Regions from separate parts of the Mycobacterium sp. SMC-11 genome, predicted to be linked through region 2. Evidence: predicted binding sites of a transcription regulator. Region 2 holds the regulator's gene; the other holds the start of a gene.
What was found. Region 2 encodes LexA, which represses DNA repair genes until DNA is damaged. Its sites were predicted from a motif close to CGAACANNTGTTCG; they were not measured.
Positions count from the first base shown of each region.

Region 1 (11,722 bases), 570 kb from region 2:
CGGCGGCATCGATGGTGGCCGCGACTCCGGCCAGATCGAGGCTCGGAACCACGGCGATCTTGGCCCCCACCAGCATCTCGTCCGGGCCCAGGTACTGGGTGCGGATGTGGATCAGGCGGGTGACGTTCTTTGTTCCCTCCAGCGCCGCACGAATGGCCTGATCCTCGGCGGCGGTGGCGCCCTCGCCGATCAGCAGGCTATGCATCTCCACCATCAGGAAGACGGCGACCGCTCCCAGCAGCGCACTGATGCCCAGGGTTCCCACACCGTCCCACACCGGGTTTCCGGTGACCACGCTCAGCCCGACCCCGATCAGCGCCAGTGCCAAGCCAATCAGCGCCGCGGCGTCCTCGAGCAGGACCACCGGCAGCTCCGGATTACGCGAGGTGCGCAGGAACCGCCACCAGCTGCCCTCGCCCTTGAGCGGGCGCGACTCGCGTATTGCGGTGCGAAAACTGTAGGTCTCCAAGCCGATAGCAACCAGCAGGATCGCTATCGCCACCAGCGGGGAACTCAGCTCGACCGGGTGGCGAACCTTTTCGTAGCCCTCGTACAGCGCGAACATCGAGCCCAGGCTGAACAGCACCAGCGCCACCACGAACGACCAAAAGTAGCGGCTGCGGCCGTGCCCGAAGGGATGCAGCGCATCGGGTGCCTTGGCGGCGGCGCGCTGGCCGAACAGCAGCAGCGCCTGGTTGGAGGTGTCGACCACCGAGTGCACGGCCTCGGCGAGCATGGCGGCGCTACCGGTGATCAGGTAACCGGTGAACTTCGCCACCGCGATCCCGCCGTTGGCCGCCAAGGCCGCGACGATGGCCTTGGTACTACCCGAGGACGACACTCACAGTCCTATCGTCGCCCGGAACAGGGCGGCTGGCTTCTGGGCGAGCAGCCGGATCGGCCCGTCGTCGCAGGGCACCCAGGCCGACTCCCCTCGGTGCAGCGTCAGCGACTTGGACTTGGCGTGCACGGTGATTGAGCCCTCGGTGCACAGCAGAATCTGCGGACCGTCATGGCGCGCCGGCGCGTCCACCTCGTGTCCCAGGTGGACGCCGTCGAGCGTGAGTCGCGACAGCGCGAATTCCTCGGCGGGCGTCTGGTAGACCACCTCGAGTCCCTCGGCATAGGTGGCCGGCCGCAACGCTTCCTCGGTGGTGGGGGTGAAATCCAGCACCCGCAGCAACTCGGGGACGTCGACGTGCTTGGGGGTCAGCCCGCCACGCAGCACGTTGTCGGAGTTGGCCATCACCTCCAGACCTACGCCATGGAGGTAGGTGTGCAGGTTTCCGGCCGATACGAAGATGGCCTCCCCCGGTGCCAGGCTGATCCGGTTGAGCAGCAGCGAAGCTAGGACACCGGCATCCCCGGGATACCGCTCCCCCAGCTCGAGCACCGTCTTGGCCTCGGCAGAGAACTCGCCGGCCTCAGAACTGAGGTACTGGATGGCCCCTTCCAGCACGGCGGGCACCAACACGTCCAGATCGGGTTGGGGCGCGGTGATCCACGTGGTGAACAGCGCCCGCAGTCCATCGGCGTCGGACTGCACATCGGACTGACCGTTGCCGGACTGGCCGCCGAGCAGGTCGATGAACGGGTCCAGATCGGATACTGCCAGCGCCCTCAGCAGCTCGATGGTGCGCGCCACCGGCCGGAAGCCCGCCAGCGCCTCGAACGGCTGCAGCGCCACCAACAGTTCGGGCTTGTGGCTGGTGTCGCGGTAGTTGCGGATCGGCGAGGACACCGGGACGCCGAGCCGCTCCTCGCGCTCGTAGCCCTCGATCGCCTGCATGGCACTGGGGTGGGCCTGCAGCGACAGCGGCTCGTCGGCGGCCAGCACCTTGACCAGAAACGGCAGCCGGTCACCGAAGCGCGCCTGAGCCACCGGGCCCAGCTGGCCCTCCGGGTCATGGGTCAAAACGTTGAGCAACGACACCTCGCCGGTGTCGGTCTCCAGGCAGGCCGGATCCCCCGGATGTGCCCCCAGCCAGAGTTCGGCCTCGGGATGCGCAGCCGGAACGGGCCGACCGGTGAACTCGGCGATAGCGGTCCTCGAGCCCCAGGCGTAGGTCCGTATCGCACCGCGTAGTTGTTCCACTGTTCCCGTCAACCCCGCAAAAGTCTCACGTAGGCGGCGGCCATCTCCAACCGCACGGCCAATACCGCAAGCTGCTCTTCGGCCCGCGCCGGGCCGCTCGGCGACAACGCCTCCGTTGGGCTTGCGGTTTCCTCCGAGGCACCCGGTGCCACCGGCACATCCCCGGCTGCGATCAGGTCCACATCGTGGAGGCCGTTGATGCGGGCCGCCACCACGGTCCGTTCGGCGGCCAGCGTCAGGGCCAGTACCCGCAACCGGTCGGCGGCCGGGCCATCGATCTGCTCGTCGTGAAAGATGTCGGCGACATCGCGGCCACCGGCGGACTGCGCCCGCAGCACGCTCACCGCGTCGGCCAACCCGGTCGCCGCCACTGTGGTCCGACCGATCCGCAGCATCGCCGCGCTGCCGTGCCGCGCCAGCGCCAGGGTCGCCGCGCAGTCACCGGTCAACGCAACGTCGCGGCCGACGATGCGGTCGGCCAGCATCTTCGCCGGGTTGGTGAACAGCTCACGCGCGGCACTGTCGCGCAGCGCCTCGGCGTCGAGCTCGTCGGCCAGCGCCCCCAAGTCGGTCGGTGCGGCCGCACCCTCCAGGGCGTCGAGGATGGCCAACCCGGCGGCCAGGTAGCGCGGCAGGCCGAACTCCGCCGAGACAGCGATTCGCGGTTCCAGCACGGCGACGCGGCCGGCGGTGGCGTCACGCAGTGGCCCCTCGTAGGGCGCGACAACCACGACCCGCGCACCGCGACGTACCCCGGCCGCGGCCGCAGCGACCAGCGCCGGGTCACCCGGGTCGTCGCCCGCGACGATCAGGACGTCCAGCGATCCGATCCAGGACGGCACCTCGGCCGCCAGCACCAGCGGTGCGCGCGCCGAATCGCCGCGGACGGCGTTAAGCAGGCCCCCGGCCGTGGCCGCGGTGCCGCGGGTGGACAGCCAGATGATCGTCCGCGGCGGGTAGTCACGGCTCTCGCTGCGGACAGCGTCCAAGGCCCCCTCATCGACCGTCGCGGCGGTCGCGCGGACCTGCGCGCCGGCCATCGATGCGGCCCACAGTGCGCCGTCGCGGTCAGCCGCCAGCAGGGCCTCGGTGTCATCGAGGTCGACGGTGGAGAAGGAGCCGGAGAACGCGGTCACGGACGGGACTTCTCCGCGGCGGTGACGGTCTCGATCTGCGCGGCGACCCGGGCCACCACCGCGTCCACCGCGGCGGCGTCGGGCGCCTCGACGTTGAGCCGCAGCAGCGGCTCGGTGTTGGAGCTGCGCAGGTTGAACCAGCTGCCCGAACCCAGGTCGACGGTCACGCCGTCGAGGTGGTCCACCGACGACACCTGGTCACCGAAAGACCCGACCACCGCATCCACGCAGGCCTGCGCGTCGGCGACCGTGAAGTTGATCTCACCCGATGCCGCGTAGCGCTGGTAGTCGGCGGTCAGCTCCGACAGCGGCCGCTGTTGTTCACCGAGCGCGGCCAGTACGTGCAGGGCGGCCAGCATGCCCGAGTCGGCGCCCCAGAAATCCCGGAAGTAGTAGTGCGCCGAGTGCTCCCCGCCGAAGATTGCCCCGGTCTCGGCCATCAGCGCCTTGATGTAGGAGTGCCCGACCCGCGACCGCAGCGGTGTGCCGCCGCGCTCGGCGACCAGTTCCGGCACCGCATGCGAGGTGATCAGGTTGTGGATCACCGTCGCACCGGGCTCGCGGGCCAATTCGCGGGCCGCCACCAGGCCGGTCACCGCCGACGGCGAGACCGGCTCACCGCGCTCGTCGACCACGAAGCACCGGTCGGCATCGCCGTCGAAGGCCAGGCCAATATCGGCGCCTTGCTCGCTTACGAATGCCTGCAGATCCACCAGGTTTGCCGGATCCAGCGGGTTGGCCTCGTGGTTGGGGAAGTTGCCGTCCAGCTCGAAATACAGCGGCAGCAGCGTGATCGCGCCGACCGATCCGAACACCGCCGGTGCGGTGTGGCCCGCCATGCCGTTGCCGGCGTCGACGGCCACGCGCAGCGGCCGCAGGCCGGAGATATCCACCAAGGAGTGCAGGAATGCGGCATAGTCGGCCAGCACGTCGCGGTCGGTGATGCTGCCGCGCGATCCTTGGCCGTCGCCGGCCGGGTCGACCCCGGCGATCAGCTCATCGCGGATTCGGCCCAGGCCGGTGTCGGCGCCCACCGGCTTGGCACCGGCGCGGCAGAGCTTGATGCCGTTGTAGGCGGCCGGGTTGTGGCTGGCGGTGAACATCGCGCCCGGGCAGTCCAGCGCCCCGGAGGCGAAATAGAGCTGGTCGGTCGACGCCAGCCCGATCCGGACCACATCCAGGCCGCGGGCAACCACGCCCTCGGCGAACGCCGCAGACAGCAGTGGCGAACTGTCCCGCATGTCGTGGCCGATCACCACCTGGCGGGCACCTTCCTCGGCCATCAGCCGGGCAAACGAGGACCCGACCTCGGTGACGAGGGTTTCATCGATCTCCGAACCGACCAGGCCGCGTACGTCGTACGCCTTGATCACACGGTGGACAGCCGCAGCGGGCCGAGACATGGACAGGGCTCCTGACGCAGTGGACTCTTGACGCTCAAGCCTAGCCCGGAACCCGCGATCAGTCCGAAGGGTCTGGCAACACACGCAGGTGGCCACGGCGTCGACCATTGGTCTTCCCGGGCGGACCGGGCGGTGCCAGCACACCACCACCGGGTCCGGCGGTGGGCGCTCCGCGGGTCGGGGCGTCGCCTGGATTGGCCTGTGGGTACCACCCGTTGGCCGGGGCAGCCCGCCCGGATTCGCGCTCACGAACCGCCTCGGCAAGCGCGATCAGGTCATCCTCTTCAGGCGAAACCCAGGGGCCGGGGTGGCGGACCAGTTCCCAACCGCGCGGGGCGGTGATCCGGCCCGCATGGTTGAAGCACAGGTCCCAGGAATGCGGCTCAGCGGCAGTCGCCAGCGGGCCGACCACGGCGGTGGAGTCCGAGTAGACGAACGTCAGCGTCGCCACCGCATAGTGCGGACACCCTGGCCGGCAGCAACGACGAGGAACGTTCACGCCCGTGAGGCTATCGTGGCCGCTCGCCCCCGCAGCGCCGGACACGCGCAAGGCGCCGGCACCCTATGCACAACCGTTACCATCGTCAGCGTGATCGCCACGCGTCGCCGCTGGCGCGGCCGCGAAACCCGCGGGCCGCTGTTGCCGCCCACCGTGCCGGGATGGCGCACCCGCGCCGAACGGTTCGACATGGCCGTGCTGGAGGCCTACGAGCCCATCGAACAACGCTGGAAGCAACGGTTGACGGCCCTGGACGTCGCCGTCGATGAGATCCCGCGGATCGCCGCCAAGGATCCCGATAGTGTGCAGTGGCCCCCAGAGGTGGTCGCGGACGGGCCAATTCCGCTGGCCCGGTTGATTCCGGCCGGGGTGGATGTTCGGGGAAACCCGACACGCGCCCGAATCTTGCTGTTCCGCAAGCCGATCGAGCAACGCGCAAACGACAGCACAGAACTCGGTGATTTATTGCACGAGATTCTGGTGGCTCAAGTCGCCACCTACTTGGATGTCGAGCCCGCCGTCATCGACCCGACGATCGACGACTAGCCCTTTACTCAGATGATGCCGCGCTTGAGGCGGCGGCGCTCACGCTCGGAAAGCCCACCCCAGATACCGAAGCGCTCGTCGTGAGCCAAGGCGTACTCCAGGCACTCGCTGCGAACCGCACAACGCTGGCAGATCTTCTTGGCCTCCCGAGTCGAGCCGCCCTTCTCCGGGAAGAACGCCTCGGGGTCGGTCTGCGAGCACAGGGCGCGGTCCTGCCACTGCTCATTGGTGGCTGTCGCGGGGTCGAACGGGTCGAACTCGTCGTAGTCCTCGGGCGCGGGAACCAGACTCAGATGTGGGCGACTGGGCATCGCCTCCAACCCGCTCGGCCCAGCCATTTCAGCCATTTCGGCACCGGCGTGCGGTGCTCCCCCCATCACGCCCCAAAGGTGCTCATAGGACATGCTCCGCCTCCTCACCTGTAGCGCGATCCTGATATGTCGGCCGAATCGGAAGATATTGACCATCCCGATTCGAACATGTGATCGAATCTCGGTCTGCGACACCGAAATCGGCTGGCCAACCGGGAAATGACACTAGTGTGATTAGACACGGGTTGATCAGCCCGGTCAAGCTGATCGGCCAAATTCCTTACCATCCCGTGATCGATTTCCAACGTGTCCGAGACCGGCGAGTCCGTGTCATCTACCCCACACTCGCCCCTCGGCGTGTCTTACCGCGCCCCCCGATACCGCGACGACGCCGGTCCGCCACACCGGCCGCAGCGGCGCCAAAGGTACTGTCGTGCGCTGTGAAGGTCACCGTTCTCGTCGGTGGGGTCGGCGGCGCCCGGTTCCTGCTCGGCGTCCAGAAACTACTGGGTCTGGGCCAATTCGCCGAATCCCCAGCTGGCAACGGGGCCGACGCACACGAACTGACCGCGGTCGTCAATGTCGGCGACGATGCCTGGATGCACGGGGTGCGCATCTGCCCCGATCTGGACACCTGCATGTACACCCTCGGCGGCGGCGTGGATGCCGAGCGCGGCTGGGGTCACCGCGACGAGACCTGGCATGCCATGGAGGAGTTGGCCCACTACGGGATGCAGCCGGACTGGTTCGGCCTCGGCGACCGCGACCTGGCCACCCACCTGGTCCGCACCCAGTCGCTGCGCGCCGGTTATCCGCTGACCGAGGTGACCTCGGCGCTGTGCGAGCGCTGGCAACCGGGAGCGCGACTGCTGCCGGTCACCAACGACAGCTGCGAAACCCACGTCGTCATCACCGATCCAACCGACGACACCCAGCGCGCGATTCACTTCCAGGAGTGGTGGGTGCGCTACCGCGCCCAGGTTCCCACCCACGGGTTCGGCTTCGTGGGCGCAGAGAAGGCCACGGCCACACCCGAAGTCGTCGACGCCATCACCGGCGCCGACATCGTGCTGCTGGCCCCCTCCAATCCGGTGGTCAGCATCGGCGCCATCCTGGCGGTTCCGGGTGTCCGCGCGGCGCTGCGCTCCACTGCGGCACCGGTCGTCGGCTACTCCCCGATCATCGCTGGAAAGCCGTTGCGCGGCATGGCCGACGTCTGCTTGAGCGTGATCGGACTGGATTCGACCTCCCGGGCCGTCGGCGAGCACTACGGCGCCCGCAGCGGAACCGGGATCCTGGACTACTGGCTGGTGCACGAGGGCGAGTCCCTCGACACCCCTGATGGCCCCGACATCGCCGGCGTGACCGTCCGCGCCGCCCCGCTGCTGATGACCGATCCGGCGGCCACCGCCGAAATGGTCCGCACCGGACTGGATCTCGCGGGAGTGCGATGACCGAGCACGGCAGCGCCGCCAAGGTCGAGATCCTGCCGGTGACTGGCTTGGCCGAATTTCGGCCCGGCGACGATCTCGCGGCCGCGCTGGCCGACGCCGCACCGTGGCTGGCCGACGGGGACATCGTGGTCGTCACCAGCAAGGTGGTGTCCAAGTGCGAAGGCCGCATCGTGCCGGCGCCACACGACGCCGAGGCACGTGATGCGCTGCGCCGCCAACTGGTCGAGGCCGAGGCGGTACGCGTACTGGCCCGCAAGGGCCGTACCTGGATCACCGAGAATCGCCTCGGACTGGTGCAGGCCGCCGCCGGTGTGGACGGCTCCAACGTCGGCTCCGACGAACTCGCGCTGTTACCTGTCGATCCCGACGGCAGCGCCGCCGCGTTGCGCGCCGGACTGGCCGAACGTCTAGGCGTCAGCGTGGCAGTGCTGATCACCGACACCATGGGCCGCGCCTGGCGCAACGGCCAGATCGACGTCGCGATCGGCGCGTCGGGACTGTCCGTTCTCAACGGCTACGCCGGGTCCGTCGACCGGCACGGCAACGAACTGGTGGTCACCGAGGTCGCCGTCGCTGACGAACTCGCCGCGGCCGCCGACCTGGTCAAGGGCAAGCTCACCGACGTCCCGGTGGCGGTGGTGCGTGGTGTCGCCAGCCCCGACAACGGTTCCACCGCAGCCGCATTGGTGCGTTCCGGCTCCGAGGACCTGTTCTGGCTGGGCACCGCGGAGGCCATCGAGGTGGGGCGCGGGCAGGCTCAACTGCTGCGCCGCTCCGTGCGCAACTTCGCCGCGGAACCCGTTCCGGCGCAACTGATCACCGACGCCATGGCCGAGGCGCTGACCGCCCCGGCGCCACATCACACCCGCCCGGTCCGGTTCGTGTGGCTGCAGACCCCGAGCGTGCGCACTCGGCTGCTCGATGCCATGGCGCAGCAGTGGCGATCCGATCTGACCGGCGACGGTAAAACCCCCGAGGCCATTGAGGCCCGAGTCTCGCGTGGGCAGATCCTTTATGACGCACCCGAAGTCGTTATCCCGATCATGGTGCCCGATGGCGCCCACCACTACCCCGACTCCGTCCGCACCGCCGCCGAGCACACCATGTTCACGGTCGCCGTCGGCGCCGCCGTCCAGGGCCTGTTGGTGGCGCTGGCGGTACGCGGCGTGGGCAGCTGCTGGATCGGTTCGACCATCTTCACCCCCGAGCTGGTCCGCACCGAACTGGATCTGCCGCCCGACTGGGAACCCTTGGGCGCCATCGCAATCGGCTACCCCACCGAACCGCCCGAGCCCCGTGCACCGGCCGACGTCGGCGATATGCTGGTGCGGCGATGAGTCTGCACGACTCCGCTGTCGCAGCGCTGAGCGCTTGGGCCGCACCCGATTCGGCGCAGGACTCGCTGCGGCATGCGATGCTGGCGTTTCTGGCTGCCCGCCCCGACGCCTGCCGGCGCGAATGCGTTCCCGGCCACATCACCGCATCTACCCTGGTGCTCGACCACACCGGTGAGCGCGCGCTGCTCACGCTGCACCCGCGGGTGGGCCGCTGGCTGCAGCTCGGCGGGCACTGCGAGGACACCGACGCCGACATCGTCGCGGCCGCGCTGCGCGAGGCCACCGAGGAATCCGGCATCACCGGCCTGCGAATGGATCCGGCGCTGGCGGCCGTGCACGTGCATCCGGTGACCTGCTCGCTGGGTGTGCCGACCCGGCACCTAGACCTGCAGTTCGTGGCGCATGCGCCCGCGGATGCACAGATCGGAATCAGCGACGAGTCGCTTGCCCTGCGCTGGTGGCCGGTGGACGCGCTACCGCCGGACGCCGACGACGCGCTGGCGCACCTGGTGGCGCGGGCGGTCAGGTAGCCCTGCCCGCGGGCTCATTGGGAGTCGGTGACCCGCGTCCAGGGCTGGCAGTTCTGCGACTCGAAGGCCTTGACCGTGACGGGAATGCTCGCGTACATCGGACCGATGGACGTATTCGTCTGGACCACATGGTCCTTGGCCGCATCGGGTGTGCTGTAGGTGAACCACGAACACATCGACTCTTGCGTCGGTACGTTGTTGATCCATACGCCGAAGGCCGAACCCGAACCGCCAGTGTGATACAGGCCAGGGGCGATATCGGTGCCGACCTGATAGACGCCGTTACCGGGAATCGGGTCAAGCGGATCGGCAGCTGCCGACGGCGCCATGGCTACCGCTGCCAGGCACGCGACGAGGACCTTGGTGAACATGACTACGACTATCCACCGTTGACTCTGCGTCTATGGCGGAAAAGTGCGAGAAGGGTGCGCCCTGAGCGCAGAGTCAGCCGGGAACCGGCTCAGACGTCGCTGGAGTAGCGGATTCCGCAGTCGGGGATCGACACCCCGGGCCACACCCGAGCCCCGCGCAGCAGCTCGCAGCGGGCCCCGATGTCGGCGCCGTCGCCGATCACCCCGTCGCGGATCAGCGCCCGCGGCCCGATCCGGGCGCCGAACCCGATGATCGAGCGTTCGATCACACTGCCGGCCTCGACTTTCACCCCGTCGAAGATCACCGCGCCATCGAGGCGGGCGCCCGGGCCGATCTCGGCGCCCCGGCCCACCACGGTTCCGCCGATCAGGACCGCCCCCGGCGCCACCGAGGCACCGTCGTGCACCAGCGCCTCGCCGCGCCGGCCGCCCAACGCCGGTGACGGCGCGATGCCGCGCACCAGGTCCGCGGACCCGCGCACGAAATCCTCCGGGGTGCCCATGTCGCGCCAGTAGCTGGTGTCGACGTATCCGCAGACCTTCACACCGTCTGCCAGCAGCGCCGGAAACACCTCGCGCTCCACCGACACCGGGCGCCCGCGCGGGATGCGGTCGATGACGTCGCGGGACAGCACGTAGCAACCGGCGTTGATCTGGTCGGTCGGCGGGTCCTCGGTCTTCTCCAGGAATGCGGTGACCCGTCCGTCGTCGGTGGGCACGCAGCCGAAGGCACGCGGGTCGCCGACGCGGACCAGGTGCAGGGTCGCGTCGGCGCCCTGCTCGCGGTGGTACGCGTGCAACTCGGTCAGATCAGCCCCGGACAACACGTCACCGTTGAACACCATCGCGGTGTCATGGCGCAGCTTGGGTGCGACGTTGGCGATACCACCGCCGGTGCCCAGCGGCTCCTGCTCGGTCACGTAGTCGATCTGCAGGCCCAGCGCGGAGCCGTCGCCGAACTCCTCGGCGAACACCTCCGGCTTATACGACGTGCTGAGGATGACGTGCTCGATGCCGGCGGCGGCGATCCGCGACAGCAGGTGCGTCAGGAAGGGCAGACCCGCGGTCGGCAGCATCGGCTTGGGCGCCGATAGGGTCAGCGGCCGCAGCCGGGTCCCCTTGCCACCGACGAGGACCACCGCGTCGACTTGGCTCAGTGTCACGGGTGTCCCTTCGTCAAGGTGCGGCGGGCGTTGCGCACCGCCAAGTGTGAGCGCACCGCCAGCGCGCCCCGCATGCTCCAGCGCAGCGGGGCCCGCCACCAGCCGGTGTGCCGGTCGGCGAGGTAGGTATAGGTGCTGCGGTGGTGGGCGGCCAGGTTGCGCGCGGGGTCCTTGCCGGTGGCGTGGCCCTTCTGGTGCAACACCTCGGCCGAGGGCACGTAGACGTTGAGCCAGCCGGCCTTGCCTAGCCGGTCCCCCAGGTCGACGTCTTCCATATAGAGGAAGTAGCGCTCGTCGAAGCCGCCGATCGCGTCGAACGCGGCCCGGCGCACCAGCAGGCAGGCTCCCGAGAGCCACCCGACCGGCCGCTCGCTGGGTTCCAGCCGTTCCTGCCGATAAGCGCGGGTCCAGGGATTGTTGGGCCACACCGGACCGACCACGGCGTGCATGCCGCCGCGGATCAGGCTGGGCAGGTGGCGGGCCGAGGGGTACACCGAGCCGTCCGGTTCCCGGATCAGCGGACCCAGCGTCGCCGCCTGCGGCCAACGGGCGGCCGCGTCCAGCAGCGCTTCGATGCTGCCCGGACCCCACTGCACGTCGGGGTTGGCCACGATGAGAAATTCGCTGCGTTCGCCGCCCTCGGAGTCCAGCAGGGCCACCCCGGCGTTGACCGCTCCGCCGTAGCCCAGGTTGGACCCGGTATGCAGCAGCTGCACGTTGGGGTAGCGCTCCGCGGCTTCCTCCGGTGCACCGTCGGTGGATCCGTTGTCGGCCATCACCACCCGCACCGGGCGGTCGGTCGCCAGCGACAGCGATGCCAGGAATCGGTCCAGATGCCAACCCGGCGAATAGGTCACCGTCACCACCGGTAGGGCCT
Region 1 covers NZ_CP176430.1:3,420,747-3,432,468, forward strand. Annotated here, with positions in the region: gene ACKY0X_RS16215 (cation diffusion facilitator family transporter) at 1-841, opposite strand, end outside; gene manA (mannose-6-phosphate isomerase, class I) at 842-2,095, opposite strand; gene ACKY0X_RS16225 (TobH protein) at 2,104-3,231, opposite strand; gene ACKY0X_RS16230 (phosphomannomutase/phosphoglucomutase) at 3,228-4,634, opposite strand; gene ACKY0X_RS16235 (DUF3499 domain-containing protein) at 4,693-5,133, opposite strand; gene ACKY0X_RS16240 (metallopeptidase family protein) at 5,227-5,679, shown strand; gene ACKY0X_RS16245 (WhiB family transcriptional regulator) at 5,688-6,083, opposite strand; gene cofD (2-phospho-L-lactate transferase) at 6,431-7,444, shown strand; gene ACKY0X_RS16255 (coenzyme F420-0:L-glutamate ligase) at 7,441-8,781, shown strand; gene ACKY0X_RS16260 (NUDIX hydrolase) at 8,778-9,311, shown strand; gene ACKY0X_RS16265 (hypothetical protein) at 9,326-9,682, opposite strand; gene ACKY0X_RS16270 (sugar phosphate nucleotidyltransferase) at 9,772-10,845, opposite strand; gene ACKY0X_RS16275 (glycosyltransferase family 2 protein) at 10,842-11,711, opposite strand.
Region 1: cofD (2-phospho-L-lactate transferase) is a predicted target of LexA. The motif match lies at 6,154-6,167, and genes of this name have one in related genera.

Region 2 (11,722 bases):
ACAGGGCCGACTGGCCGCTTACCACGCGTTCGGCGAGCCGACCGATGGGATCACCGACCTGCAGCCGATCGGGATCTATTCGATCCCGGAGGTCTCCTATGTGGGGGCGACTGAATTGGAACTGACCCGCAGCGCGATCCCCTACGAGGTAGGCGTGGCCCGGTATCGGGAGCTGGCCCGCGGCCAGATCGCCGGAGACTCCTACGGCATGCTGAAGCTGCTGGTGTCCACCACCGACCTGAGGCTGCTCGGCGTGCACATCTTCGGCACCAACGCGACCGAGATGGTGCACATCGGCCAGGCCGTCATGGGCTGCGGCGGCACGGTGGAATACCTAGTGGACGCGGTGTTCAACTACCCGACGTTCTCCGAGGCATACAAGAACGCCGCATTGGACGTGATGAATAAAATGCGGGCCCTACAGCAATTCCGCAGCTGAGGCGCCGCCGGAAACATTTTCCTCGCTCAGCGAACGCCCACGGCGCCGCGGAATTCCGACGGTGCCCCCGTACGTTGTGCAGCAGACGCGCGCACCGTTTTCGGCGCGCGGCCCCCGGTGGGGGAAAATGGACGGTGCGATCCATTGCGATCTGCACAACGAGGAGGCGAAGGCGATGGCCGACTACCCGGACAACGGTCCCGACCGGGACCGGCACTATCAGGTCGAGCAGAGCGGCATGTACGAGCTGGAGGTGCCGGCGCCGCAGCTGATGTCGGCGGACGGCGAGGGACCGGTCCTGATCCACGCGCTCGAGGGCTTCTCCGACGCCGGCCACGCGATCCGGCTGGCCGCCAAGCACCTCAAGAGCAACCTGGACAGTGAGTTGGTGGCGTCGTTCGCGATCGATGACCTGCTCGACTACCGCTCGCGGCGGCCGCTGATGACGTTCAAGGCCGACCACTTCACCCACTACACCGAACCCGAGCTGAGCCTGCACGCGCTGCGGGACAGTGCGGGCACGCCGTTTCTGCTGTTGGCGGGCATGGAGCCCGACCTGAAGTGGGAGCGGTTCATCACCGCGGTGCGACTGTTGGCCGAGCAGCTCGGGGTGCGCCGGACCATCGGCTTGGGCACCATCCCGATGGCCGTCCCCCACACACGGCCGGTGACGCTGACCGCACATTCCAACAATCGCGACCTGATCAGCGAATTCACCCCGTGGATCACCGAGGTTCAGGTTCCCGGCAGCGCATCCAACCTGCTGGAGTACCGGATGGCTCAGCACGGCCATGAGGTCGTCGGCTTCACGGTGCATGTGCCGCACTACGTGGCCCAGACCGACTACCCCGAGGCAGCCGAGGCGCTGCTCAAGCAGGCCGCGCAGACCGGCGCGCTGGAACTGCCGCTGAGCGACCTCCGTGACGCCGCGGCCGAGATCCGTTCCAAGATCGACCAGCAGGTCGAAGCGAGCGCCGAAGTGGCCCAAGTGGTCACGGCCCTGGAACGCCAGTACGACGCATTCGTCACCGCCCAGGAGAATCGCTCGTTGCTGTCCCGCGACGAAGAGCTGCCCAGCGCCGACGAGCTCGGTGCCGAGTTCGAGCGTTTCCTGGCGCAGGAGGCGAAGAAGAACCTCGACGGCGACGACTGAGGTCCGGGCTACTCGGTCCGACGAAGCGTGGCGGTGAGGTGGTTCTGCGCGGGCTGGCCGACTGCGCCCATGTCCAGCGTGTACGACAACTCATCGCCGTCGAGGCGATAGTGGCGGCCCAGGACGGTCACTTCTTTGGCCGTCGGCGCCAGCCCGATCGTCGGCGCGGACATCTGTAGGTCCACGCCGTTGGCTGTGACCGTGTAGCTGCCTACCTCGATCTCGGTGATACCGCTGGGATGCGCCAGCACCCACTCGATCTGACCGGGTTGCGGCACCCGCAGGTAGCCGGTCTCGGCATGCAGGGGCAGGCCATCGGCGGGCGACTTGGTCTTCTGGCTGTACACCAGGAACGGCTTGCCGACGTGTGAGAACACCACCTCTTCGAGGTAGTCGAATGACGCGATCGTGGGATACACCCCGGATCCCTGGCCCGACCAGGTGCCCAACAGCGGGGCCAACTCCACAAGGTTCGGATGCAACTCGGGTGCCATGGCGCCAGCGTAGTGCGCGGTGACGCCCGCACGGCTCAACTGGTGCTGGGCATCTCGCGGTGTTCGCGCAGGGCCTCGATCTCCCGCTCGAAGTCGGCGGCCGAGGAAAAGGATCGGTACACCGAGGCGAATCGCAGGTAGGCGACTTCGTCGAGTTCACGCAGCGGACCCAGGATTGCCAGGCCCACCTCGTGGCTGGGAATCTCCGGCGAACCTGCCGCTCGCACAGCGTCTTCCACCTGCTGAGCCAGCAGATTCAGCGCATCGTCATCGACCTGGCGGCCCTGGCAGGCCCGGCGCACGCCGCGCATGACCTTCTCCCGGCTGAACGGCTCGGTGACGCCACTGCGTTTGACCACGGCCAACACCGCGGTTTCCACCGTGGAGAATCGGCGACCGCATTCCGGACAGGACCGACGGCGCCGAATGGCCTGGCCTTCATCGGCTTCGCGGGAATCCACCACCCGGGAGTCTGGATGGCGACAAAACGGGCAGTGCATTGCCGCTCCTTCGCCGTGCCGGGAACCCGCACCCTCAGACAGCTGGGGCACCGTGGGCCATTGGGACAACTGCGAGCGTACCTGCGCGGGTTCCCGGCGGCGCTGCGCAGTCGCCGCGAGCGGCGACCGAAGCGACACGGCGACCTCAGCCCAGCGGAGCGATCAGCGTCTGGCCGGCGTCCAGGGCCACCGACTCCAGGCTGTTGAGCTCGCGGATGCGCTCGATGACCTGTCCGGCCGGCGCGTCCGGTGCGACGCGGGCCGCCAGGTGCGCCAGGCTCTCGCCGCTCTGGACGCGCACCACGCCGAGCTGGTCGGGCACCGCGGAGGCACCGCCGGCTGCTGCCGCGCCGAACTGGGCGATCAGCCCGAGCCACACAGTGATACCGGCGGCGACCAGAGCCAGCACGACGGTGGTCGCCGGGGTGATGGCCTTGACGGGCTGCGGCCGGTGCGGCGCACGGGACATCAGCACCCCGGAACCGCGGTGCCGTAGCGGGGCGCCGCCGGGCCGCGGCCGGACCAGCCGCGCCGGCTGGGTGCGGATCGGGTATGCGCGGCCCGAGGTCCGAGGACCGCGATGCAGCTGGGCCCGCTCGTTGCGGGTCTGCTCGAACGTCGGGGCGATCGTCTCGATGAGCATCATGTGCGGTTCTCCCTCACTCGGCGTCGGCGACCCTGTTCGCTCGACTGTTCGAATACTAATCGATTGTATGTTCGATGTCCGAACACGTGATCGAATCGTTGTCGAAAACATTAGCGAAGGGGTCCGACAAGTCGTCGACGCTTTCGAACGCCCGCGCGACACACCTCGAACACATGTTTGATTAATCGCAGCTATGCGACTAGATTCGCCCCCATGAGTGACAGCAGCAGTAACCCGGCGGGCCCGGACTCAGCGCTGACCGCGCGGCAGCGCACGATCCTGAACGTCATCCGCGCTTCGGTGAACGAGCGGGGTTACCCGCCGAGCATCCGCGAGATCGGCGATGCCGTCGGGCTGACCTCGACCTCCTCGGTTGCTCATCAGCTGCGCACGCTCGAACGCAAGGGCTATCTGCGCCGTGACCCCAACCGGCCCCGCGCGGTCGACGTCCGCGGCCAGGACGACATCACCGGCGCCGTCGAGGCCGCGCAACGCACCGAGTTCGCCGGTTCGGATGCGCTGCCCGAGCCCGCTTTCATTCCAGTTCTGGGCCGGATCGCGGCCGGCGGGCCGATCCTGGCCGAGGAAGCCGTCGAGGATGTCTTCCCGCTCCCCCGCGAGCTGGTCGGTGAAGGTGAGCTGTTCTTGCTCAAGGTGGTCGGCGAATCGATGGTGGACGCCGCGATCTGCGACGGCGACTGGGTTGTGGTGCGCCAGCAGAACGTCGCCGACAACGGCGACATCGTGGCCGCAATGATCGATGGCGAGGCAACCGTCAAGACGTTCAAACGCACCGGCGGTCAGGTCTGGCTGATGCCGCACAACCCCATTTTCGATCCCATACCCGGCAACGATGCGGTGGTGCTGGGCAAAGTCGTCACCGTCATCCGCAAGGTCTGATCATGTTCGCGCCGTGCCCACCGTTCGATGCGGAGTCGGCGCGACAGAAGGTCCAAGCCGCCGAGGACGCCTGGAACACCCGGGATCCCGCACGTGTGGTGCTGGCCTACACAGAAGACTCGGTGTGGCGCAACCGGGACGAGTTCCTCACCGGGCGCGCGGAGATCGAAGCATTTTTGCGGCGCAAGTGGGCCGCCGAACGTGACTACGCACTACGCAAAGAGCTGTGGTGCTACCAGGACAACCGGATCGCGGTGCGCTATCAGTACGAATGCTGCGACGCCGACGGCCAGTGGTGGCGCAGCTACGGCAACGAGCTGTGGGAGTTCGCCGCCGACGGCCGAATGAGCCGCCGCGAATCCAGCATCAACGACATCCCGATCACCGCGGCGCAGCGGCGCCTCTTCGGCCCGCGCCCGCAGCGCGAACGCGACCTGCCGCTGCCGCTGCGGTGATCAGCCGGCCCTGGTGAAGCCGTTGAGCCGCGCGGCATCCTCGGTGGCGAACCAGATCTCGGCGAGGGTGTCGTCATACAGCGCGTTCTGCGGGGTGTAGTAGAGCCCCGAGCCGATGTTCGCCTTGATCGGGTAGCCGTTCGGCTGCTGATACGGGTCGTCCAGCGGCAGGTGCATCACCGGGTGTACCGATTCGTCGATACCGAAGTTGCGCGGTTCGCCACCACCGCCGAAGGTGCGGGTGTCCGTGCCACCGCCGAACCTACGGGGCTCTGCGACAGCGCCGAACCCCCGTGGGTCCGCCCCGCCACCGCCGTGCCCCACGGCATGCCGACCGGTGCCGAAATCTTCTTCGGTCACCACCCGGGTGGGGGCGGTGTCGGTGTCGTCATCGTCGTCGACCTCCGCCTCGCTTTCGTGCTCGCCGTAGTGCAGCCACGGCGCATCCGGAATCGAGGAGACGGGCAGTTCGGGCTCGGACGCGTACGGCGCGGCGGAGGCGCCGTAGCGACTCGGAAGCCGGACGGTGCCCTCGTGCTCGCGGTGATCGTCGCGGTGGTCGTCGCGCCGGTCTTGGTGGGCCCACTGCTCGTCATCGTCGTCGTAGTCGTCGGCGACCGGGGCCGGCACTGCAACCGGCGAGCCCGGCAGCACAGCGGCCGGCCGACGCCGCTGCCACCACATCGCAGCCCCGGCGAGGGCGCCCAACACTGCCAGCACTACAACCGGGATCAGCACCCACATCCAGTTCCAGTGCGTTTCCTTGGCTGCGCCAGTCGCTGTCGACTTGCTCCCGTCGGGCAGGTTCGTCCCGGGAATCTGCAGGCCCGACAGCGCTTGCGCCAGCTCGGCCGGTTCGCTGCTGTAGGTGTTGTTCGCCTGGTTCCAGGCGATCGATCCGCCGGTGAACTTCTGCGACACCACGTCACCTTCGACGGTCTGGTCCCCCACCGGGGCGCCCAGCTTTCCGGAAGCTCCGTCGAGCTTGTCCCAGGCAGACTTCATCGCGCCGCGCACCACGAAGGCGCCGTTGTCGGGGCTGAAGAAGATCACCGGCTCGTCGTCGGCGGCGAACGAATTGAACTTGCTGCCCGAGATCGCTCCGTCAACCGTGCCGGTGATCGGGAAACCCAGGTCGCTACCGGCCGGACCGCCCAGCGACTCGTACTTGGCCAGCACGTCGCCTAGGACGGCATTGGCTCCGGTGACCGGGCTGAAATAGACCTTGCCGTGGGCGAAGTCCTGACCCACGCCGCCGTTGTCACCGACGGGGTACTGATCGCCCTGCTTGGCCCCAAGTGCGCCGGCGGGCCCGCCGGCGCTGCGCCAGGCCTGATCGATGGCCGCGGTCGCGTCGACCTGGGCCTGCACATCCGCCAGCTGCGCCGCCAGCTCCGGCGGAACCGTGGTGAACGTCCTGGTCGCGCTGTCGAAGGACAGTGTTCCGGCGCTGAACTTCTGGGTGACGACGGCGCCATCGTAGCTCTCGTCCTCGACCGGGACCCCGAGCGCCCCGGTCGAGCTGCCCAGCTTGTCCCAGCCGGCGTTGATGGGTCCGCGCACCACGTGCGCGCCGTGCTCGGGCGTCCAGAAAATCACCGGGTTGTCGGCGCCGGACAGGATGGCCACCCGGCTGTCGGGAACCAGGCCGGGCACCTCATCGCTGCTGGGGAAGCCGAGGCCGTTGTCGGCCGCACCGCCCAGTGCCTCGTACTTGTCCAGGATCGCGCCGTAGAGCGCCTTGGCTCCGGTCTCCGGGGTGAAGAAGATGGTGCCACCGGCGAAGTCCTGGGCGAATCCGACACCGGCCGGATGCACGTCCCCCTTGGGGGCACCCAGCGGCGACCCGTCGCCACCAGCCGCTTGCCATGCCGCCGTGATGGCGTCGTGGGCATCGCTGTCGGGCGTCGCCGCAGCGGTCTGCACCGACAAGAGCACGGTGACCGTCGCCGCCAGGCCGAGCGCCATGCGCACCGCCGTCTTGCCGAACCGATCTTTCCGACTAGTCACCAGCCCTCCCAGGCATCTTTATCGACGTTATCGACGCAAATGTTTCCGGCATAGACTTTCCCGCAATCGGCCCGAGTTTCGAAGCCAAGTCATCGATATTGCGGAAACAGATACCCAGCCGATGCTGAAACGATGCAAAAGCCGCTGCCCTGAACGGAACGAGGGGCGCTACCAAACATGCAGGTAGCGCCCCTGGCAGCGCCCGGTTGGGCGCCAACTCGTTCCCGATTGCCTCGGCTAGACGCCGAGGCTGCGGCCGATGATCTCTTTCATGATCTCGGTCGTGCCGCCGTAAATGGTCTGAACACGGGCATCCAGATAAGCCCGCGCGACCGGGTATTCGCGCATGTAGCCGTATCCACCGTGCAGCTGCAGGCAGCGGTCGATCAGGTGCACCTGCTTCTCGGTCGAATACCACTTGGCCATCGCGGCCTGCTCGACGGTCAGCTTCTTGTCCAGGTGCAGCTTCACGAACTCGTCGACCATCATCCGCACCACGGTGGCCTCGGTGGCCAGCTCGGCCAGCAGGAACCGGCTGTTCTGGAAACTGCCGATCGGCTTGCCGAACGCCTTGCGCTCCTTGGTGTACTGGATCGTCTGCTCCAGTACCGCCTCCATCGCCCCGGCCGCCATGATCGCGATCGAGATCCGCTCCTGCGGCAGGTTCTGCATCAGGTAGATGAAGCCCTTGCCCTCCTCGCCGAGCAGGTTCTCCACCGGGACGTGCACGTCGGTGAAGGACAGCTCGGCGGTGTCCTGGGCATCCAAACCGATCTTGTCCAGGTGGCGGCCGCGCTCGAAGCCCTCCATGCCGCGCTCCACGACCAGCAGCGAGAAGCCCTGCGCGCCCTTGTCGGGGTCGGTCTGGGCGACGACGATCACCAGGTCGGAGTGGATGCCGTTGGTGATGAACGTCTTGGAGCCGTTGAGCACATAGTGGTCACCGTGCTTGACCGCGCGGGTCTTGATGCCCTGCAGGTCGCTGCCGGTGCCCGGCTCGGTCATGGCGATCGCGGTGATCAGCTCACCGGTGCAGAACTTCGGCAGCCAGCGCTGCTTCTGCTCCTCGTTGCACAGCTCCAGCAGATACGGCGCGCAGACGTCGTTGTGCAGGCTGAAACCCAACCCGCTGTAGCGGCCCGCGGTGACTTCCTCGGTGATGATCGTGTTGTAGCGGAAGTCCGGGTTGCCGCCGCCGCCGTACTCCTCGGGCACTGCCATGCCCAAGAAACCCTGTTTGCCGGCCTCGAGCCACACCGAGCGGTCGACGATCTTGGCCTTCTCCCACTCCTCCTGGTAGGGCGCGGCGTGGCGGTCCAGGAAGGCGCGGAACGACTCCCGGAACAGGTCGTGTTCGGCCTCGAACAGGGTTCGCTGGTACTTGATTGCGGCACTCATTGCCTGACCTCCGGTCGACTGATCTTTCCGACGAGAATAGACCAACCGGATGGTTGGGCGACGCGGTGGTGGGTGTCAGCGCTAGCGCGCTACCCCACCTTGCCGACGCGATGCGGCGCCTCCGCGCTGCCGACGCCGGCCGTCGGCCTGCGCAGCCGGCTGCGCGGCGCCGCCGCTGCCGCCACGACGGCGCCGCGGGCGACCGGACTGGCCCGGCGAAGTCTGGCCCGGCGACGCCTTGGCGCGTGCCGGCGGGGCGACCTTGGGGGCCACCGGAACGGGCGCCCGCAACGGCGCCACCTCCCCCACCAACTCGAGCACCGAAGCGGAATCGGCTGCCACCTGCTGCGGGGCGACGCTGATTCCCGCGCGGCGCAGCAGCACCTGGGTCTCTCTGCGCTGCTCGGGCAGAACGACGGTGACGACGTCGCCGGCGCTGCCGGCCCGTGCCGTGCGCCCGGAACGGTGCAGGTAAGCCTTGTGCTCGGCGGGCGGGTCCACATGGACCACCAATTCGACCTCGTCGACGTGCACACCGCGGGCGGCGATATCGGTGGCCACCAGAACCCGAACGTCCCCATCGGCGAACGCCGCGAGATTGCGTTCGCGGGCCGGTTGCGACAGGTTGCCGTGCAGGTCGACCGACGGCACGCCGGACTCGGTGAGCTGGCGGGCCAGTTTCCGGGCCTGATGCTTGGTCCGCAGGAACAGGATTCGCCGCCCGGTGCCCGACGCCAGCAGCTGGACGAGGTCCTTCTTGTCCTGCAGGCCGGACACGTGGAACACGTGATGGGTCATCGCCGGAGGAGGCGCGTCGAGTTCATCGACGGAGTGCGACACCGGGTTCCGCAGGAAACGCCGAACCAACTTGTCGACCCCGTTGTCCAGCGTCGCCGAAAACAGCAGTCGCTGACCGGTTTCGGCGGTCGCGGTCAGAATGCGGGTGACTCCGGGCAGGAAGCCGAGGTCGGCCATGTGGTCGGCTTCGTCCAGCACGCTGACACGTACGGCGTCCAGCGTGATCAGCCGCTGCTTCATCAGGTCCTCGAGCCGGCCCGGGCAGGCCACCACGATGTCGGCGCCCGCGTTGAGCGCGGCCACCTGACGGTTCTGCGAGACACCACCGAAGATGGTGGTGACCTTCAGCCCACTGGCGGCCGCCAACGGTTCCAGCGTCGCGGCGATCTGGGTGGCCAGCTCCCGGGTGGGTGCCAGCACCAGCCCGGTCGGCCGGGCGGGGCGGCGCTTCTCACCGGCCAACCGAGCTACCAGCGGCAGCGAGAAGGCCAGCGTCTTGCCACTGCCGGTCTTGCCGCGGCCCAGCACATCACGGCCGGCCAGACTGTCCGGCAGGGTCGCGACCTGAATGGGGAAGGGAGCAGCAATACCGCGATCGGCGAGCACACCGACAAGTACGGCGGGCACGCCGAGGTCGGCGAATGAATTGGTGGTCATGACATGCCTTTCCGGCATCGGCTGTGCCGCAGCGGCCGTCAAGGCGGACCGATCTGTCTGCAACACAGAGTTGGCGAGATTGCCTGTTGGCAATAGCGATCGCCGCGAGAAGAGCTTCACACGCCAGCTGAATCGGCATCAGGGGCCGGACGGCGGTGAGTAAGCGTTCCACGACGCGTGAGCACCAGCCTATAGCACCGGTGCGGCAATGCCTAAAAGGCGGCGAATTCCCGCAGACTGGCTGCCAATGCCGCGGGAACCCGCGCGCGGATGCGGGTGCCGCCCTCGCCGTGCTCGGCCTGCTGCACCCGACCGTGCTCATGCACTCGTGCCACCAAATCGCCACGACCATAAGGGATGACGACATCGACTGCGGTGTCGACCGGAGCCACCAACTGCGCCATCCGTTGGCGCAACGCGTCAATGCCTTCTCCGGTGTGCGCCGAGACGAAAACCGCTTCAGGTAAGGCGCGTCGCAACTGGGCCAAGGCGAGATCGCCGGCAGCGTCAATCTTGTTGACCACCAATAATTCCGGAGCGCGCTGACCACTCGGCCCGGAATCGTGTTCGGCAATGACTTCCGAGATCACCTCGCGCACCGCGGTGATCTGCGCCAGTGGCGCCGGATCGGAGCCGTCGACCACATGCACCAGCAGATCGGCGTCGGCGACTTCCTCCAGCGTAGAACGGAACGCCTCCACCAACTGGGTGGGCAGATGCCGCACGAAACCGACTGTGTCGGTCAACACAAAGGGTCGGGCCATTCTTGTTCCAGGGTCGAACTCACCACGGCGCGTGGTGGGTTCCAACGTGGCGAACAACGCATCCTGGACCAACACCCCGGCGCCAGTCAGGGCGTTGAGCAGGCTGGACTTGCCGGCGTTGGTGTAGCCGACGATCGCCACCGAAGGGACGTCGCTGTGCCGGCGGCGGCTGCGCTGGGTGTCGCGCACCTGCTTCATCGCCTTGATTTCGCGGCGCAGCTTGGACATCCGTTCCCGGATCCGCCGCCGGTCGGTCTCGATCTTGGTCTCACCGGGACCGCGGGTTCCCACCCCACCGCCGGCGCCGCCGGCCCGCCCACCGGCCTGCCGTGACATCGACTCACCCCAGCCGCGCAGCCGCGGCAGCATGTACTGCATCTGCGCGAGCGCCACCTGCGCCTTGCCCTCGGCGCTGGTGGCGTGCTGGGCGAAGATGTCGAGGATCAGCGCGGTGCGGTCAATCACCTTGACCTTGACCGCTTTTTCCAGCGCGTTCAACTGCGCCGGGGACAGCTCGCCATCGCAGATGACGGTGTCGGCGCCGGTCGCCAGCACCATCTCCCGCAACTCTTGGGCCTTGCCCGAACCGATGTAGGTGGACGGATCGGGCCGGTCACGACGCTGGATCAGACCCTCGAGCACTTCCGAGCCGGCGGTTTCGGCCAGTGCCGCAAGCTCCACCATGCTGGCGTCGGCCTCGGCAGAAGTGCCCTCGGTCCACACCCCGACCAGCACCACCCGTTCCAGGCGCAGTTGGCGGTATTCGACCTCGGAGATGTCGGCGAGTTCGGTGGACAGGCCGGCAACACGGCGCAGCGCTGCGCGGTCATCGAGGTTCAGCTCACCGGTGCTCGGCTGCGGCCTCGAGTCGGGATAGCTCACTGCGCCGCCCACCACCGGGGTGCGATGTCGCCACGGGCCACCAGTTCCGACGGGCCGCGCAAGTAGCTGCCGGCCTCGGTGACGGTGACGCTGACCTGTCCGCCGGGGATGTCGACCCGCAGCGTGCCGGTCGAGGCGCCGGTGTGCGCCAAGGCCGCCACGACGGCGGCCACCGTGCCGGTGCCGCACGAGCGGGTCTCGCCGACACCGCGCTCATGCACCCGCATCGCTACCGCCCCGTCCCGCGGAGCGGTCAGAATCTCCACGTTCACCCCGTTCGGGAACTGGGCGGTGTCGAACGTCACCGGCGCACCGACATCAAGGGCGGCCAGATCGGCCTCAGACAATCCCGGATCCACACAGGCCAGGTGCGGGTTGCCGACGTCGACGCCCAGGCCCGCGAAGCGCTGCCCCCCGACCAGGGCCTCGAATCCCGGTCCGGAGCTCCCGAGCAGGTTCGGCTTGCCCATGTCGACGGTGACCTCGGCGTGCACGTCGTCGGCGTGGTGCACGATCACCGGTCGCGGCCCGGCCAGTGAGCCGACGACGAACTCGTCGGCCGATTCCAGGCCCGCGGCGCGCAGATAGTGCGCGAACACCCGGACTCCGTTGCCGCACATCTCGGC
Region 2 covers NZ_CP176430.1:2,848,990-2,860,711, forward strand. Annotated here, with positions in the region: gene sthA (Si-specific NAD(P)(+) transhydrogenase) at 1-439, shown strand, start outside; gene ACKY0X_RS13390 (proteasome assembly chaperone family protein) at 615-1,592, shown strand; gene ACKY0X_RS13395 (peroxynitrite isomerase) at 1,601-2,086, opposite strand; gene nrdR (transcriptional regulator NrdR) at 2,122-2,586, opposite strand; gene ACKY0X_RS13405 (LysM peptidoglycan-binding domain-containing protein) at 2,732-3,232, opposite strand; gene lexA (transcriptional repressor LexA) at 3,446-4,132, shown strand; gene ACKY0X_RS13415 (nuclear transport factor 2 family protein) at 4,135-4,587, shown strand; gene ACKY0X_RS13420 (LGFP repeat-containing protein) at 4,588-6,555, opposite strand; gene ACKY0X_RS13425 (acyl-CoA dehydrogenase family protein) at 6,835-7,995, opposite strand; gene ACKY0X_RS13430 (DEAD/DEAH box helicase) at 8,077-9,450, opposite strand; gene hflX (GTPase HflX) at 9,663-11,096, opposite strand; gene dapF (diaminopimelate epimerase) at 11,093-11,722, opposite strand, start outside.